DNA from 2 places in the Microbacterium sp. ZXX196 genome. Region 1 is predicted to be linked to the other one. Evidence: predicted binding sites of a transcription regulator. Region 1 holds the regulator's gene; the other holds the start of a gene.
The links. Region 1 encodes LexA, which represses DNA repair genes until DNA is damaged. Its sites were predicted from a motif close to TCGAACANNTGTTCGA; they were not measured.
Positions count from the first base shown of each region.

Region 2: GJQ66_RS03460 (HNH endonuclease signature motif containing protein) is a predicted target of LexA. The motif match lies at 3,744-3,759, and genes of this name have one in related genera.

Region 1 is NZ_WMEE01000002.1:243,670-251,745, forward strand. It holds gene hflX (GTPase HflX) at 1-80, shown strand, start outside; gene GJQ66_RS02780 (prolyl oligopeptidase family serine peptidase) at 422-2,392, opposite strand; gene lexA (transcriptional repressor LexA) at 2,428-3,111, opposite strand; gene GJQ66_RS02790 (LysM peptidoglycan-binding domain-containing protein) at 3,312-3,692, shown strand; gene GJQ66_RS02795 (histidinol-phosphate transaminase) at 3,719-4,801, shown strand; gene hisB (imidazoleglycerol-phosphate dehydratase HisB) at 4,812-5,417, shown strand; gene hisH (imidazole glycerol phosphate synthase subunit HisH) at 5,414-6,052, shown strand; gene priA (bifunctional 1-(5-phosphoribosyl)-5-((5-phosphoribosylamino)methylideneamino)imidazole-4-carboxamide isomerase/phosphoribosylanthranilate isomerase PriA) at 6,159-6,905, shown strand; gene GJQ66_RS02815 (SseB family protein) at 6,889-7,704, shown strand; gene GJQ66_RS02820 (DUF1844 domain-containing protein) at 7,713-8,076, opposite strand, start outside.
Region 2 is NZ_WMEE01000003.1:23,879-31,954, reverse strand. It holds gene GJQ66_RS03475 (hypothetical protein) at 1-316, shown strand, start outside; gene GJQ66_RS03470 (DUF305 domain-containing protein) at 340-966, opposite strand; gene GJQ66_RS03465 (hypothetical protein) at 1,092-1,727, opposite strand; gene GJQ66_RS03460 (HNH endonuclease signature motif containing protein) at 2,244-3,707, opposite strand; gene GJQ66_RS03455 (hypothetical protein) at 4,090-4,599, opposite strand; gene GJQ66_RS03450 (DUF308 domain-containing protein) at 4,836-5,696, opposite strand; gene GJQ66_RS03445 (putative Ig domain-containing protein) at 5,968-8,076, shown strand, end outside.

The DNA.
Region 1 (8,076 bases):
GCCACGAGGCCGAGGGCACGCGCGTGCGCGCGCGGGTGTCGGAGCGCCTCGCGCACGACCTCGCGCCGTATACCGCGTAGCCGCGCGTTTGCACGGGGGCGGTACGCTATGCCCTCGTTCGGCCCGACCCGCGGGGCGCGTCCTCCCGGAGACCTCATGACGAACGCGCGCCCCGACGGATCGACACCTCGTCTCCTGGCGTGAGCGCCGGTTTCGATCGGGCGGCCGCGGCCCCCGATCCGCGCACGCTCGTGGACATCCTCGAGGCGACGGCGCGGCCCGCGGCGAACGCCGCCCGGCGCGCGGGCGGCCGCGGCCTCCCAGCGCGCGAGCTGCCCCTCGCGCGCGGCGTTCTCGCGCGTCCCGTCGGCCGGGCCCCACGCGACGCGCACGGGCCCGACCCACGCCTCGCCCATGGCGCTCAGGCGCCGTCGAGCGCGAGCGCCGGGACGCCGCTCGGCGCGAAGCCCAGCGCGCTCCCGAGGAAGGCGAGCTCGGCCGCGAAGCAGCGCTCGATCGTCTCGGCGCGGCGGAAGCCGTGGCCCTCGCCCTCGAAGAGGAGGTAAGCGTGGGGGACGCCGTTGGCGCGCACGGCGTCGCGGAGCGCCTCGGACTGCGACGGCGGCACGACGGGATCCTCGGATCCCTGCAGGATGAGCAGCGGCGTGCGGAGCGCCTCGGGCCGCGAGAGCGGCGACCGCGCGATGTAGTCCGCTTCGGCCTCCGGCCACGGCCCGACGAGGCTATCGAGGTAGCGGGCCTCGAAGTCGTGGGTCTCGGCGAGCAGCATCCTGAGGTCCGCGACGCCGTACCGGCTGATGCCCGCGGAGAACACGTCGGTGTCGGCCAGGGCGCACAGGACCGTCCAGCCGCCCGCGGATCCGCCCTTGATCGCGAGGCGGGCCGGGTCGGCGAGGCCCCGTTCGACGAGGCCCTCGGCGGCGGCGCGCACGTCGGCGACGTCGGCGATGCCCCAGGCGCCCGCGAGGCGCTCGCGGTAGGCGCGACCGTATCCCGTGCTCCCGCCGTAGTTGACGTCGAGCACGCCGATACCGCGGCTGGTGAAGAAGGCGATCGCGGGCGAGACATCCCCCGTCACATGGCCGGTCGGCCCGCCGTGGACGAGGACGAGCGCCGGGGGGAGCTCGCCGCGCGGCGCGCGGAAGCCCGGGTGATGCGGGGCGTAGTAAAACGTGTGTACGGGCCCGTTCGGTCCCGCGAACGTCATGGGGCGGGCGACCGCGGCGAGGGCGTCATCGGCGAGCTCGCCCCCGCGGACCGCCTCGAGCGACTTCGCGTCGATGTCGAGCTGCCAGAGGCCGCCCGGCACGCGCTCGCCCGCGCCCGTGAGCAGGACCCGGCCGCCGCGGGCGTCGTGGACGAGCACGTCGCCCGTCAGCGGGGTCTCGAGCTCGGTCACCTCGCCCGTCGCCCGGTCGATGACGGCGAGCTGGGAGCGGCCGTTCGTCATCACCGCGAGGATCCGGTCGTTCGGCAGGGGAGCGAACCAGCGCGCTCCGAGCTGCCAGAGCGCCCCGCCCGTGTCTCCGTCGGCCGGGAAGATCGGTTCCGGATCCGCGGCGCGGCCGTCGGCGGAGACGTGGCAGGAGAACAGGTTCCAGCGCGCGGGTCGGGTGCCGTCCGCGAGCGGCACGGCGAGCGGCGGATCCTGCAGGAACACCAGCTCGTCGTCGCCCGTCCACTCCGGTTGCAGGGCCGAGACGCGGGGGTGGCCCGCGCTCGCGCGCCCGCCCGCCGCGACGGTCCACGCGGCCACGGTGCCGTCGGCACCGATCGCGCCGATCCGGAGCTCGGCCGCGTCCCACGGCATGTCGGGGTGGTCCCAGGCGATCCACGCGAGGCGTCCCGCGCGGGGCGCTGGGAAGGCGACGAAATCGCTGCCGGCCACGACGCTCGTGACCTCGCCGCCGTCGAGCGGGATGCGAACGATGCCGCGCGCCGGCGTCTCGTGCGCGCGGGCGTGGATCTCGCGCACGCCCCACAGGTCACCGTCCGCGAAGACGAGGTCGCCGAAGCACGCGCGCGGATCGTCCGGCGTCACGGGCATGGGCGCCGTGTCAGGCGAGGCGACGTAGACGCGCTGGTCGGACTGCTCGACGAACGCGAACCGGTCGCCGTCGAGGGGCGTCCACGCGCCGCCACCGTACTCGTGCACGCGCGAGCGCGCGCTCCACGGCGCCGCGAGGGCCGGTGCCTCGGCCCCCGCACGAAACACGGCCGTGCGCCCGCGCTCCGCGGGGACGGATTCGGCCCACCAGATCTCGTCGCCCACGTACCGCGCGCGGCCGAGCCGCAGGGACCCGGTCGGCATGTCGGCGGGTCGAATCGGTGACGGCCAGGATCCGTAGGGTCGCTCCTCGATGTGGGCCATGCCCCCACGCTATGGCACGCGGAGCGGCCGGGTGCTCAGACCGCGCGCATCACGGCGACGACGCGCCCGAGGACGACGGCCTCGTCGCCCAGGATGGGCTCGAAGGCGGAGTTGCGGGGCAGAAGCCACACGTGGCCGTCGCGCTGGCGGAAGGTCTTGACGGTCGCCTCGCCGTCGAGCATGGCCGCGACGATCTCGCCATTCTCGGCCGTGTGCTGCGCGCGCACGACGACCCAGTCGCCGTCGCAAATGGCCGCGTCGATCATGGATTCGCCCGAGACCTTGAGCATGAACAGCTCGCCGCTGCCCACGAGCTGCCGGGGCAGCGGGAAGACCTCCTCGACCTGCTGCTCGGCCGTGATCGGGATCCCCGCGGCGATCTGGCCGACGAGCGGGACCATCGCGGCATCGCCGACGGGCGGGGCCACGTCGACGGGGTTCTCCGTCGCCGTGCCGGGTAGGTCGATGAGCACCTCCATCGCGCGGGTCTTCCCCGGGTCGCGGCGCAGGTATCCGCTGAGCTCGAGCTGCCCGAGCTGATGCGTCACGCTCGAGAGCGACTTGAGACCGACGGCGTCCCCGATCTCGCGCATCGTCGGGGGGTAGCCGTTCGACTGGATCGAGCGCTGGATGACCTCGAGGATCGCGAGCTGCTTCTCGCTCAGGTTCTTGCGTCGGCGGACCCTCGTCACGCTCTGGGGCTTGTCGTCGGCGCTCATCCGCGGCTCCTCGGTGGAATGTCGGTGGTCCCTGGTGGGGTGATCCGTGTCACGACAGACGCTACCCGGACGGGGGCGATCTTCGGCATCTTTGTTCGAGTGTGTCGCGCGATTCGCGCGGGGCGAATCGAAAAAGAGGCTTGACGCGTTCGAACATTCGAAGATAGATTCGGTACGAACCTACGAGAGAAGGTCAGCTCATGAGCACGGTCATCCTCACCGCACCCGCCGCAATCCCCGGCCGCCAGAGGGCCGCGCGCACGCGCCTGCGGATCACGCGCCGGGGGCGTCGCGTCCTCGCCGCCGTGGCCGCGGCGCCCGTGGTGGTGGCCGTGGCCGCAGCCGTCCTCGGCGGCGGCGCCGCGCTCGGCTCGGGCGTCGCCGGGGCGCCGGCCGGCACGTTCGAGACCGTCACGGTGATGTCGGGCGACTCGCTCTGGTCGATCGCGGAGCGCGTCGCGCCGAGCGCGGATCCGCGCGACGTGGTGGACGAGATTGCCTCGCTCAACGGCCTCGCGGGCGCCGAGCTCGAGATGGGCCAACGCCTCGCGCTGCCCGCGGCCTACTCCACGGCCGACTAAGCGCGGTCGGGTCGTAGCATGGGCGGGTGACCGCGACACTCGACGACCTGCCCCTCCGCCCCGACCTGCGGGGCCAGAAGCCCTACGGAGCGCCCCAGGCGCCGCTGCCGGTGGCGCTGAACGTCAACGAGAACACGCACCCGATCCCGCCCGAAGTGGCCGACGACATCGCCGACGCCGTCGCGAAGAGCATCTCGGGGCTGAACCGCTATCCCGACCGCGAGTTCACCGAGCTGCGCGAGGCGTTCGCCCGCTATCTCGGCCACGGGCTGAACCCGGATCAGATCTGGGCGGCGAACGGGTCGAACGAGGTCCTGCAGCACCTCCTGCAGGCCTTCGCTGGCCCGGGCCGGCGGGCGTTCGGCTTCGCGCCGACCTACTCGATGTACTCGCTGCTGGTGCGCGGGGTCGGCTCCGAGTGGGTCTCGGGCGAGCGGGGCCCGCGCTTCGAGATCACCCCCGAGAGCGCGGCGCGCCAGGTGGCCGAGGCAGATCCGGACGTCGTGTTCCTCTGTGCGCCGAACAACCCCACGGGCACCCCCCTGAGCCTCGACGTGATCGAGGCGGTGTACGAGGCGGCCCGCGGCATCGTCATCGTCGACGAGGCGTACTTCGAGTTCGCCCCCGCCTCTGCCGACTCTGCCCTGACCCTCCTGCCCGGACGCGAGCGCCTCGTCGTGTCTCGCACGATGAGCAAGGCCTTCGCGTTCGCCGGCGCGCGGGTGGGGTACCTCGCGGCGGACCCGGCGGTGATCGACGCGCTGCGGCTGGTTCGCCTGCCGTACCACTTGAGCGCGCTGACGCAGGCCGCGGCCACCGCGGCGCTCGCGCACAGCGACGCGTTGCTCCGCATGGTCGACGACATCGTCGAGCAGCGCGACCGCATCTCGGCGACGCTCGACGCCCTGGGGTACGACCCGTACCCCAGCTGGAGCAACTTCGTCCTCTTCGGGGGCGTGACCGATCCGCAGGACACGTGGCGCCGGCTCTACGATCGCGGCGTGCTCGTGCGCGACATCGGGATCCCCGGGCACCTGCGGGTGTCCGCCGGCACGGCGGAGGAGACGACCGCGTTCCTCGACGCGCTCGCCGCGATCCGCGACGAATAGACTGGGCGGCATGACGAACGCCCGCACCGCGCGCCGCACCCGCACGACCAGCGAGTCGTCGATCGAGCTGGAGCTCGACCTCGACGGCACCGGTCAGAGCAGCATCGACACGTCGGTGCCGTTCTTCGACCACATGCTGACCGCGTTCGCGAAGCACTCGCTCACCGACCTGCGCGTGACCTCGACGGGCGACACCCACATCGACGTGCACCACACGGTGGAGGACACGGCGATCGTGCTGGGTCAGGCGATCCGCGAGGCCCTCGGCGACAAGGCGGGGATCTCCCGCTACGGGGACGCGCTGGTCCCGCTCGACGAGGCGCTCGCGCAGGCGGTCGTCGACATCTCCGGCCGCCCGTTCCTCGTGCACACGGGCGAGCCCGCTGGCTTCGAGATGCACCTGATCGGCGGCCACTTCACGGGGTCGATGGTGCGCCACACCTTCGAGGCGCTCGCGTTCCACGCCGGCCTCACGATGCACGTGCGGGTGCTCGGCGGGCGCGACCCGCACCACATCGCCGAGGCCGAGTACAAGGCCCTCGCGCGCGCTTTCCGCCAGGCCAAGGCGCTCGACCCTCTCGTCGACGGAATCCCGTCGACGAAGGGCGCGCTGTGACGGCGCCGACGGTCGCCGTCCTCGACTACGGGTCCGGCAACGTCCACTCCGCGGTGAAGGCCCTGGAGGCGGCCGGCGCCAAGGTGCGGCTCACGCGGGAACGCCAGGAGGTGCTCGAGGCCGACGGCCTCCTCGTCCCCGGCGTCGGCGCGTTCGGCGCGGTCATGGACCAGCTCACCGCGATTCGCGGAGACGAGCTGATCGAGCGCCGGCTCGCGGGCGGGCGACCCGTGCTCGGCATCTGCGTGGGCATGCAGGTCATGTTTGAGCGCGGCATCGAGCGCGGGAGCGACGTGCCGGGGCTCGGCGAGTGGCCAGGCGACGTCACGCGGCTCGACGCCCCGGTGGTTCCGCACATGGGCTGGAGTACCGTCCGTCCGGGCGAGGGGTCGCGGCTGTTCGCCGGCGTCGAGGACGAGCGCTTCTATTTCGTCCACTCGTACGCGGCGCAGGCCTGGAGCCTCGAGGTGTCGCCTCCCTTCCCGCAGCCCGCGGTGACGTGGTCGACGCACGGGGTCCCCTTCCTCGCCGCGGTCGAGAACGGGCCGCTCGCGGCGACCCAGTTCCACCCCGAAAAGTCGGGGGAGGCAGGGATCCGACTGCTGCGAAACTGGGTGGGTCTGCTCGCGGAATGACGCGGATCCGCCGGGCGCGCGGCTCTCGATTGGAGAGAACGCGCCGCGGGGTCTAACGTTGTCGCTTGTGCGTCACGCGGGAGGGTCCCGCGGCCATCGAGGAGAGATGAACGATTTCGCGTCCACACCAGGACTGATCCTTCTGCCCGCCGTCGACGTTGCGGGCGGTCGCGCCGTTCGCCTCACGCAGGGCGAGGCCGGCTCCGAGACGAGCTACGGCGACCCCATTGAGGCGTCCGAGCAGTGGAAGGACCAGGGCGCCGAGTGGTTGCACCTGGTCGACCTCGATGCGGCGTTCGGGCGCGGTTCGAACGCCGGCATCCTGCGCAAGGTCATCAAGCACATGAAGGGCGTCAACGTCGAGATCTCGGGCGGGATCCGCGACGACGCCTCGCTGGAGGCGGCCCTCGCCTCGGGCGCGCAGCGCGTCAACCTGGGCACGGCGGCCCTCGAGAACCCCGACTGGACCGAGGCCGTGATCGCGCGCTACGGCGAGGCGATCGCCGTGGGCCTGGACGTGCGCGGCACGACGCTCGCGGCGCGGGGCTGGACGAAGGAGGGCGGCGACCTGTGGGACGTGCTCGCCCGCCTCGAGAAGGCGAACTGCGCGCGCTACGTCGTCACGGACGTCACGAAGGACGGCACGCTGCGCGGGCCGAACACCGAGCTTCTCACGGCCATGACCGAGCGCACGGATAAGCCCGTCGTCGCGTCGGGCGGCATTGCCAGCCTCGACGACATCGCCGAGCTCCGCGACCTCGTGCCGCAGGGCGTCGAGGGAGCGATCGTCGGCAAGGCCCTGTACTCGGGCGCCTTCACGCTGGCCGAGGCGCTGGATGTCGCGTCCGTCTGACGCGGATCGACCGGCCCTGCCGGAGCACCTCGCCGCCCTCGCGGGCGGCGGGGACTCGGCGGGCCAACCGTGGGAGGGGCGCGCCTTCTCCCCGAACCCGGCCGCCGGCGACGATGGATCCGCGGATCCCACGCTGCATGCGGCCCTGACGGGATTCCGCGACGGCACGGCGCGGGAGGAGGACGTCGTCGACGCCCTCCGCGCCGCGCGCGTGCTGGTGCCGCTTGTCGCGGAAAAGGGCGAGGAGGGTGTTGCGCCCTCGGGGCTCGCGGTCGACAAGACGCAGGAGCTCTCGATCGTGACGGTGCGCGCGCCGGACGGGCGCGCGGTGCTCCCCGCGTTCACGAGCGTCGACACCCTCCGGGCCTGGAACCCCGAGGCCCGGCCCATCCCCGTCGCGGGGACGCGCGCCGCGCTCGCGGCGGCGGGGGATGACACTGACCTGCTCGTGCTCGATCCGACGACTCCGACCGAGTTCGTCGTGCGCCGCCCCGCGATCTGGGCGATCGCGCAGGAACAGCCCTGGGCGCCACCGTGGCGGACCCCCGAGCTCGTCGTCGCCTTCGAGGCCGCCATCGCGTCGGAGCTCGCGGTGCACGGCGTCCGCGTCTCCCCGGGCGACCCCGAGGCGCGGCTGCGCGGCCCCGAGACGCTCGTCACCCTGAGCCTCGCGCGCGGGCTGGATCGCGCCGAGCTCGACGCCGTGCTGACCCGGCTCGCCGGCCGCTGGGCCGCCGACGACCGGATCGCCGTGCTCGTGGACTCGATGAAGGTCGCGCTCGAGGCGAGCCGCGACTGACCCGCGCGTCAGATGACGGGGCCGGTGAACTTCTCGCCGGGGCCCTTGCCAGGCGCGTCCGGGATCGAGGAAATCTCGCGGAAGCGCAGCTGCAGCGAGCGCAGCCCGTCGCGAATGGGGCGCGCGTGCATGTCGCTGATCTCGGGCGCCGCGGCCGTCACGAGACCGGCGAGCGCGTTGATGAGCTTGCGGGCCTCGTCGAGATCGAGCAGTTCCTCGGCCGCCTCCTCCTCGCCCAGGCCGAGCTTGACGGCGGCCGCGCTCATGAGGTGCACGCACGAGGAGGCGATGACCTCGACGGCGGCGACGTCGGCGATGTCGCGGGTGGCCTGAACGTCGGCTCCCGCCCGCTCCTGCTCCTCCCAGCGGGCG
Region 2 (8,076 bases), on a different contig from region 1:
CGACGGGGTCGTGGCGGTCGTGTGCGACGGATCCGCCCAGGTCTTCCGAGACGGCGCGTGGGCCCCGCTCGACGGCCTCGCGGACGTCGTGGCGGTCGACGTCGTCGACGGCACGGTCTACGCCGCGCACGGCGACGCATCGTGCGCGGGCCTCGCCGTCTCGGCGGCCGGCCCGGACGGCCTCGCCGCGTCGGTGGGGTGCGCGGCCCTGTCCGCGACGGGTGACGTCGCGGGCCCGGTGGCGCTCGACGTCGTGGGCGCGCCCGGCAGCGAGACCGTGGCCGTGTGGGCCGGGGACGAGCTCGCGCGCGTCTAAGTCCCAGCCCACACGGCGCGGGGTCAGGACGCGTTCGCGTCGGCGAGCATCTCGCGCATGAGCGCGATCTCCTCGGTCTGGGCGTCGATGATGTCGTGCGCGAGGGCGATGGCGCCCTCGTGCGAACCGTCGGCGATCTCGGCCTCGGCCATGTCGATCGCGCCTTCGTGGTGTTCGATCATCTGCTCAAGGAACAGGGGCGTCGCTTCGGCGCCGGTCGCGGCCTCGAGCTCGGCCATGTCGTCCTCGGACATCATGCCGTCCATGGATCCCATGTCGCCCATGCCCTCCATATCGCCCATGCCGCCCATGGAGCCCACGCCCCACTCGTCGAGCCAGGCCTCGAGCTGATCGATCTCGGGGCCCTGGGCGGCGGTAATGTCCTCGGCCAGGGCGGCGACGTCGGACGGGACGTCCTCCTTCGCGAGGAGCATGTCGCTCATCTCGATGGCCTGCTCGTGGTGGGGAATCATCATGGCGACGAACATGACGTCGGCGTTGGAGACGTCGTCGGGGAGGGCGGATCCGCCGTGGCCGCCGCCGTGCGCGTCGGGGGACCCGGAGGATCCGCCCGCCGAGCAGCCGGCGAGGGCGAGGGCGGTCGTGATGGCGAGGGCGGTGGCGGCGGTGGCCGCGCGGAAAGTAGTCATGTCGATCCTCTGCGTGTGCGTGTGTGCCGGGGCGCGCGAGAGGGCGTCGCCCCGGGAAATCGGGTCGGGCGGCGGCGCCACGCCGCGGGGATCCGCGGTACGGGTGTGGCGGGGCCGGCGCCGACTCAGGTCCGCCGGATGCAGAGGTCGATGAGGGTGAGCGCCACGCGCCGGCGCGTGCGCACGCGCCGCGCGCCGCGGGCGAGGAGGGCCAGGCCGGGAGCGGCGCGGGCGGCCAGCTGCCGGGGCCCCGGCACCAGGAACAGGACCGCCGTAAGCCCGAGCACGCAGGCCGTTGCGGCCCGCGCGTGGTGCTCCGGCGCGCACTCCGCGCACGTGGCCGTGCCTTCCGCGCCCGCCGCGTCGGCCGTGTGGCTGTGTGCGGTGAGGGTGGCCGTGCCTTCGGCACCCGCCGCGCCCCCCGCGTCGTCCGCGTGGCTGTGTGCGGTGAGGGTGGCCGTGCCCTCTGTTTCCTCCGCCTGGCTGTGCGCCGTGAGGGCGGCCGCGCCCGCGGTGTCTTCCACGCCTGCCGCGAGAATGTACGCCGCGAGGGCGGTCCTGCCACTGGCGTGTGCCGCGCCCGCCGCGCCTGTCGCGTGGCCCTGTGCGGCGAAGGTGGTCGTGCCCGCCGCATCGAGCGCGTGGCCGGGGGCGTCGAGGGCGTGCATGGCGACGAGCCCGAACGCCACGGCGAACACGAGGCCCGCGCACGCCACGAGGCGGCGCAGCGTGCGCGCCCCCGCGGCTGGCATCGAGTTCACGCGATCAGTGTACGGAACGGGCCGCACCGCTCTCTCAGTGGCCGGTGGATCCGCCTCGTGCAAGAGCGTCAGAGGCGTGATCCGCGCCGCGGACATAGCGCGGGGTACGTGAGGTTCACGGTGGGGCGAGGCGCCGGCGGGGCGTGACGGCGCTGCGCCGCTCCCTCGCTTCTCACCACTCGCGCGTCGCCCGGTGGATGGGTGTGCGGCCGGAACCCCGACAGGGCCTCGCCGCTATCAGGAAATTCGCTGCTGCTGCCTTTGTCGCGGTGGAGATCCCCATCGTGGTCGTCATTACCGCGCGGCGTACAGGCCCCGTGCCCATCGACCCCGCGCGGTTCGCGGGCGACACCCGCGCCGCCGTGGCGTCCAGCGGCGCCGTCTCAGTCGCCATTGCTCCGCACGTCGTCGTCGACGCCGTGCGGATGGCGGCGGCCGGCGGGGCGACCGTCGTCGTCGGGGCGGGGCTACCGTGCCGCGTCACTGCTTCCGGCGTCGTTCGACGGATCGCCTCGCCTAGCCGGATGGTGGCGGCTCGCCGTCGCCGTCGCCGTCGCGATTGGGGTGGCGGTGGCCGGTCGCGCTATCGCTATCGCCATCGCCGCCGTCGGGGACGAAGGCGACGCGGCGGGGTGGGGGATCCGCGATGGAGGCGCCCGTCGGCGAGGTCCAGGTGAGGTGGCCGCCCGGGCCCTGGGACACGTGCCATTCGGTGGCGTGCTTGAGCGTGTGATGCCGCTTACAGAGGCAGGCGAGGTTCGTCAGGCTCGTGGGGCCGCCGCGGGCGTGGTCGATCGTATGGTCGATGTCGCAGCGCCTCGCGGGCTGGCGGCACCCGGGAAACCGGCAGTGCTGATCTCGGGCCCGCAGGTAGCGCTGCTGCGCCGCCGTCGGCGTGTAGCGGTCGGTGGCGACCACGGTGCCGGTGACGGGATCCGTCAGGAGCCGGTCCCACCCCGTCGCGCCGCCGGCGAGGCGGCGGGCCGAATCCGGATCCACGAGGCAGGCCCCATCGAGGTCAGCGCTTGTGGAGGTCGCGCCCGTGATCGTCGTGACGGGGATCGTGACCTGCACGTGCGCGCGGATCGCGCCGAGACCGCCCGGGGCCGTGTCGGTCGCGTGGTCGAGGCCGGGCGTGCCGCTGAGCAGCATGTCGAGCGCGAGGTCGGCGCGGGTCTGGGCGAGCGTGCGCTCGTCGGAGATCGGGGCGGGAGGCGGCCCGCCAGGAGAAGCCGTCGGGGCATCGCTGTCCGCGGTGCCCGACGTCGCCTGTGCGGCCCGGCGCTCCCGCGCGCCCTTGGCCTCGCGCGCGGCGCGGGCGGCATCGTCGCGGAGGACCCGGGCCTGGCGGGTGATGCGGTCGAACACCCCGTGGATCTCCGCCGACGGCCCGATGATGCCGAGCATCGATGCGCCCTGGTCGTAGTCGTCCACGAACACGCGCCGGCCCTCGGACGCGTGGGCCCGTTGCTGCGGCGGGGTCAGCGGCGCGAGGCGCTCGGCGGCCTGGCGGGCGTAGGTGCGCGTGGCGTGCGCGGTGGTCTGGCGGGCAACGCCGAGGGTGTCGCCCTCGAACGCGGCGCGCTCCTCCGGATCGGTGAGGCGCACCCCGGCCGACGCGATCGTCTCCGCGTGCTCCGCGTGAATCTCGCCGGCCGCCAGCGCCTTGTGCGTCTCGGGAAAGGACGTGACGAGGAAGTGCGCGGCCCCGAGCTCGTTCTGCACCGCGCGGTCGGTCGCGCGCGTGTGAGCCGCGATGTCGGCCGCCATCGACCGGAGCGGCATCTGCCGCTCCTTCATCGTCGCGCCCGCGAGGCGCTCGGTCTGCGAGCGCGTGATGGCGAACGCCTCAGCCATGAGGGCCGCCCGGGCCCCGCGGATCCGCGCCTCCCGCTCTGAAAGGACAGCGAGGCGCGAGACGATGCGCTCCGCTTGCTCGATCTCGTCGCGCGTTGCGACCGATGCCAGAAGTTCGCTCATTTCTTCCCCACCTCCTCTCGATTCGTGCCTCCAGATTAGAACAGAGGTACGACATTCGGAGAGGGAGAACGCCCGATGGGGAGAACTTTTTGGATTGCGGGCTGTGGACGAGGTTGCGCCGCCGCGGGGTGTCGCGCGTCGGATTGGGATCGCCCGCATCGGTGTCGCGGAGCCGCGCGGCGTCGCCGGAGGAGCCGCGCGAGCGAGGTGCGCAAACGAGGCGGACGAAGGAAGTGCGCGAATCAGGAGCGCGCGAAGGAGGCGCGCGGAAGCGTCGCGGGTAAGTGGCGCAGGGACGAGGCGCCCGAAGGATGTGGGGCTGGCAGCGCGCACGGTTCGTGCAGGCACCGCGCACCCGCCCCGCCCGCGCACCGACCCCCGCCTACTCCCCGCCGTCCGACCCCTCGGGGAGGAACGCCACGTACTCGGGGCACGCCGTCGCGATCGCGTAGGTCATCACGGGTTCCGCAGCGGCGAACGCGAGGTCATTCGACGTGAGATAGCCGTATACGTATCCGATGGCGGTCGACGGATCCGACTCGCCCGCAGCAGCCTGGCGCATTTGGTCGCAGCCCATCGCGACGAGATCGGCGACGAGCACGGAGCTCTCAGGCTCGCACAGCCTCGCGTCGATCGCGCACATGGAGGCGGCCGCGCCATCCGCGAGCGCCGCGGACGCGGACCCCGAGCCCGACGGATCCGCAGGGGCTGCTTCCGACGGATCCGCGCTGCCGGGGTCGGCTGGTTCTGCAGAGGCCGTCCCCGCGGCACCCGACGCGGCCGAACTCGGCCCCGCCGTCGACTCGGGGTTCGTCGTCGCGCCGGCCTCCGAGGCAGCATCGCCCCCGCCCGTGCACCCCGCCAGCGCGAATACCCCGACGGCGAGGAACACGGCCAGCGCCCCATGTGTCCACCCGCCGGCGGCACTCCCGCCGCCGGGGCCCATCGACCTACGGGGCTCGGAGCGCGGTGCGCCGCCGAAGACACTCGACGGTGCGAGCGCGGAGCCCGACGAGCCACCCGAACCCAACGAGCCACCGGTGTGCTGCCTGCCGCCAGAGCCCGACACCCCAACGCCGCCGGGCCCCCTCCGCAGAGCGGGCCCGGCGGCACGGCGTGGGGTGCGCGTCACGGCAGCTCGAAGAACACGGCGTCCGCGAACATGCCGGCCTCGACGCGGAGGAGACCGTCGACCGAATCCGGGACGAGGAAGACGAGCTTGCCCTCGTCGCTGGCCCCGTTGTACATCGACTCCGAGCCGAACTCCGGCTCGACGCCGGCGACGATGTTGTCCCACGTCGAGACGACGTTGCCATCGGCCGTGACGTAGTCGATGTTGACTTCGAACGTCGACCCCTCGTCGTCGCCGAGGTAGGTCGCCTTCGCCTCGGCCATGACGTAGATCTCGCCCTCGCCTGGCGCGTCGTTGTACGGGTTGCCGTCGACAACAATCTGGTTCGCGTCTGGCGTGAAGCTTGTGAACTCGAACGCCCAGCTGTCGTTCTCGAACGTCGCGTCGAACGGGAGCGGGTTCTCGCGTGAGCCCTCGGCCGGCGTCGACTCCGCGTCCTCAGACTCCGAAGACTCCGACTCGGATCCGTCCGTCGACGGATCCGTCACCACGGTGTCGCCCTCGCTGAACGACTCGTCGAACGAGTCGCTGACGATGTTCGCCATCGCGACAACGAAGACGATGACGCCGACGATCGTGCCCACGATCGACAGGCAGATGGCGGTGATCGCCTCCCACTTCGACTTGCCGCGCAGGAACACGGCGACGATCCCGAGGATGAAGCTGATGGGGAGCAGGATCCATCCGACGATGACCGCGCCCGGGATGCACGCGAAGATGAATCCGAGCGCCGCGGCAATGAGCGCGATCAGGCCGAGCACGTTTCGCGCGCGCTTCGGGGCCTGCGGCGCGGGCGCCGGGGCGGCCGGGTGCGTCGGCATGGCCGGCTGCTGGGGTTCGGGCGGGGTGGTGGTCACGATGTGCTCCCTGTGTAAAACGTATGTACGGCCCAATATTTTGCCGTACCCGAGTACTTAAACCCTCACCGGGTACCCGCGCGGCGCGGCGATCGATGTCATTCCGTTATCCATGCGCCGGCATGCACCGCGAGCGGACCCCGGAATGCGCCGCGTTGCCATCCACGACCCACCCCACCCCTATGCCCCCTCCCCATTATCTGATAGAACTTATCCGGATAACTCGAGCGGGCACGCGGCCCCTCGACCGCCGAACGGAGGAACGGATCCGATGACAGCTCGCCGACCCGCGGCCCGCGCGCCGCTCCCACACGCGCTGCGGCTCGCCGCGGCCGCGTGCCTGACCCTCGCCGTCGCGCTCGGCGCCCTCGCGGCCGCCCCACCCGCCGCCGCAACAACAGCAGCAACAACAGCGGAAGCCGACGCTGCCGCCGCCGCGACAGTCGTCCCCGCCCAGCAGATGGAGATCAAGTCGAAGGAGATGACGGACGACCCGACGCAGGCCGACCGCCACCCGACGGCCTCGATGCGCGTGATGAACCCGGGGGACGCGAGCCGGTACGTGCAGATCGTGCTCGGCAACGGCCAGTGCCTCACGGAGCAGTGGACGTATAACAACGCCGGGTCGTGGGGCGACCGGATCCGCGACCAGATCGGCCAGACCTGCTCGGCGGTTAACACGCGCCAGCAGTTCATGATCGCGCCGCTCGCCGACGAGCCGGTGGGCACGAGTGACCCGGCCGCACACCAGTTCCGGATCATCAGCGTGACGAGCGGGAAGTGCTTCTTTAGCCGCGTGAACGGGCTCGAGGGCTACGGGAACATGGAGGCGTGGGATCCGCGGGCCGCGAACAAGCCCGCGCGCGGCTTCATCGAGTGCGGCAAGGACCACTACCTGCGCCCCAACACGACGGGCGTGCCCGACGCGGTGACCGAGTGGATCCACCCCGAGGCGCAGTCGTTCGGCGTGTACAACGACGCGCGCGACTCCACCGGCGTGTGGCAGCACTGGTCGTGGCTCGTCGACCGCTCCTTCGAGCAGGGCGCGTACGACTGCGCGAACGGCAACGGGGCCACGTGCCTCGTGCGCCTGCCCGGAAGCACCGCGTGGCTCTCGCCGAGCGATTCCGCCGTGATGGCGAGCGGCGTGCAGTCGGAGCGCCTGCTGGGGTGCGGATCCTCGACGACGAGCGGATCCCCCACCTGGCACAACGAGGGCGCCGCGGAGACGACGCACACGGTGAGCAGCTCCAGCACGACCAGCCACTCGCGGACGATCACGGACACGCACAAGACCTCGGTCTCCGCCAGCGCCAAGGGTGGCGTGAAGGACGTGTGGGAGGTGGGCGGATCCGTGAGCTACGAGTGGGGCGGATCCACCGCGACCACCGAGAGCGGCTCGGTGACGCAGGAGGTCGAGGACGAGATCTCCGTACCCGGCTACGGCTACTTCATGTACGCGTGGACGGGCACGGTCTACACGCTCGAGGGCGACTGGCGGTTCGGGATCCGCGGCACGGACGACGGATTCATCTCGCACGTCTCCTCGACGTACCCCGCGAGTCTCGGCGGCGAGGCGACGCAGGTGGTCGCGCCGACCGTGACGAAGACGAAGAAGTCGTGCTTCGCGGGCGCGAAGGCGACGAACGACGTGCAGCCGCAGCTCGCGGCCTCCGCCGAGCAGTGCACCGCCGGGACCCCGGAGGCGCCGGCCGCGGCCGTCGGCACGGTCGTCGTCGCCTGCCCGGGGGAGTGGGACATTCCCCCGGTCGTCGACCCGGACGGATCCCGCGAGCCCGTCTGGGGGTACCAGTGGTACTACGTGGACGAGGCCGGGGAGCACATCGACATCCCGGGCGCGACGCGGGCGTCGTTCGTGCTGCAGGAGGAGTCCTTCCTTCCCGCGCACCGTTTCCTCGGCGTGCGGGTGACGGAGCTCGGCGACGCGTACCGGCTCGAGTCGCTGCCGGAGGAGGCCGCCGCGAGCCTCAACCTGCACCCGGCCGCCGCGGCCCTGGCGCCCGCCGCGGCGCCGCGCTACGTGTCCGCCTCGTACGTGAGCGAGCTGCTCAGCACGGAGGTGGGGGCGAGCGTCGACCGCACGCTCGTCGCGGACACCGACGCGGCGGGCACCCCCGCGAGCGGCACGGGCGTCGACCTCGAGATCGTCGCGGGCGCCCTGCCCACGGGGATGCTCCTCGGGCCCGACGGGCGGATCCGCGGCGCCGCGCTCGAGGCGGGCGAGTGCGCCTTCACGGTGCGGAACCTCGCGGGGGCGCGCGAGGAGGTCGACTTCACGCTCGTCGTGCACGGCGACCGGGCCGAGATCGCCGGCGGTTCGCAGGTCGACGGGGTGGTGGGCGAGGCGCTCGCCGCGGAC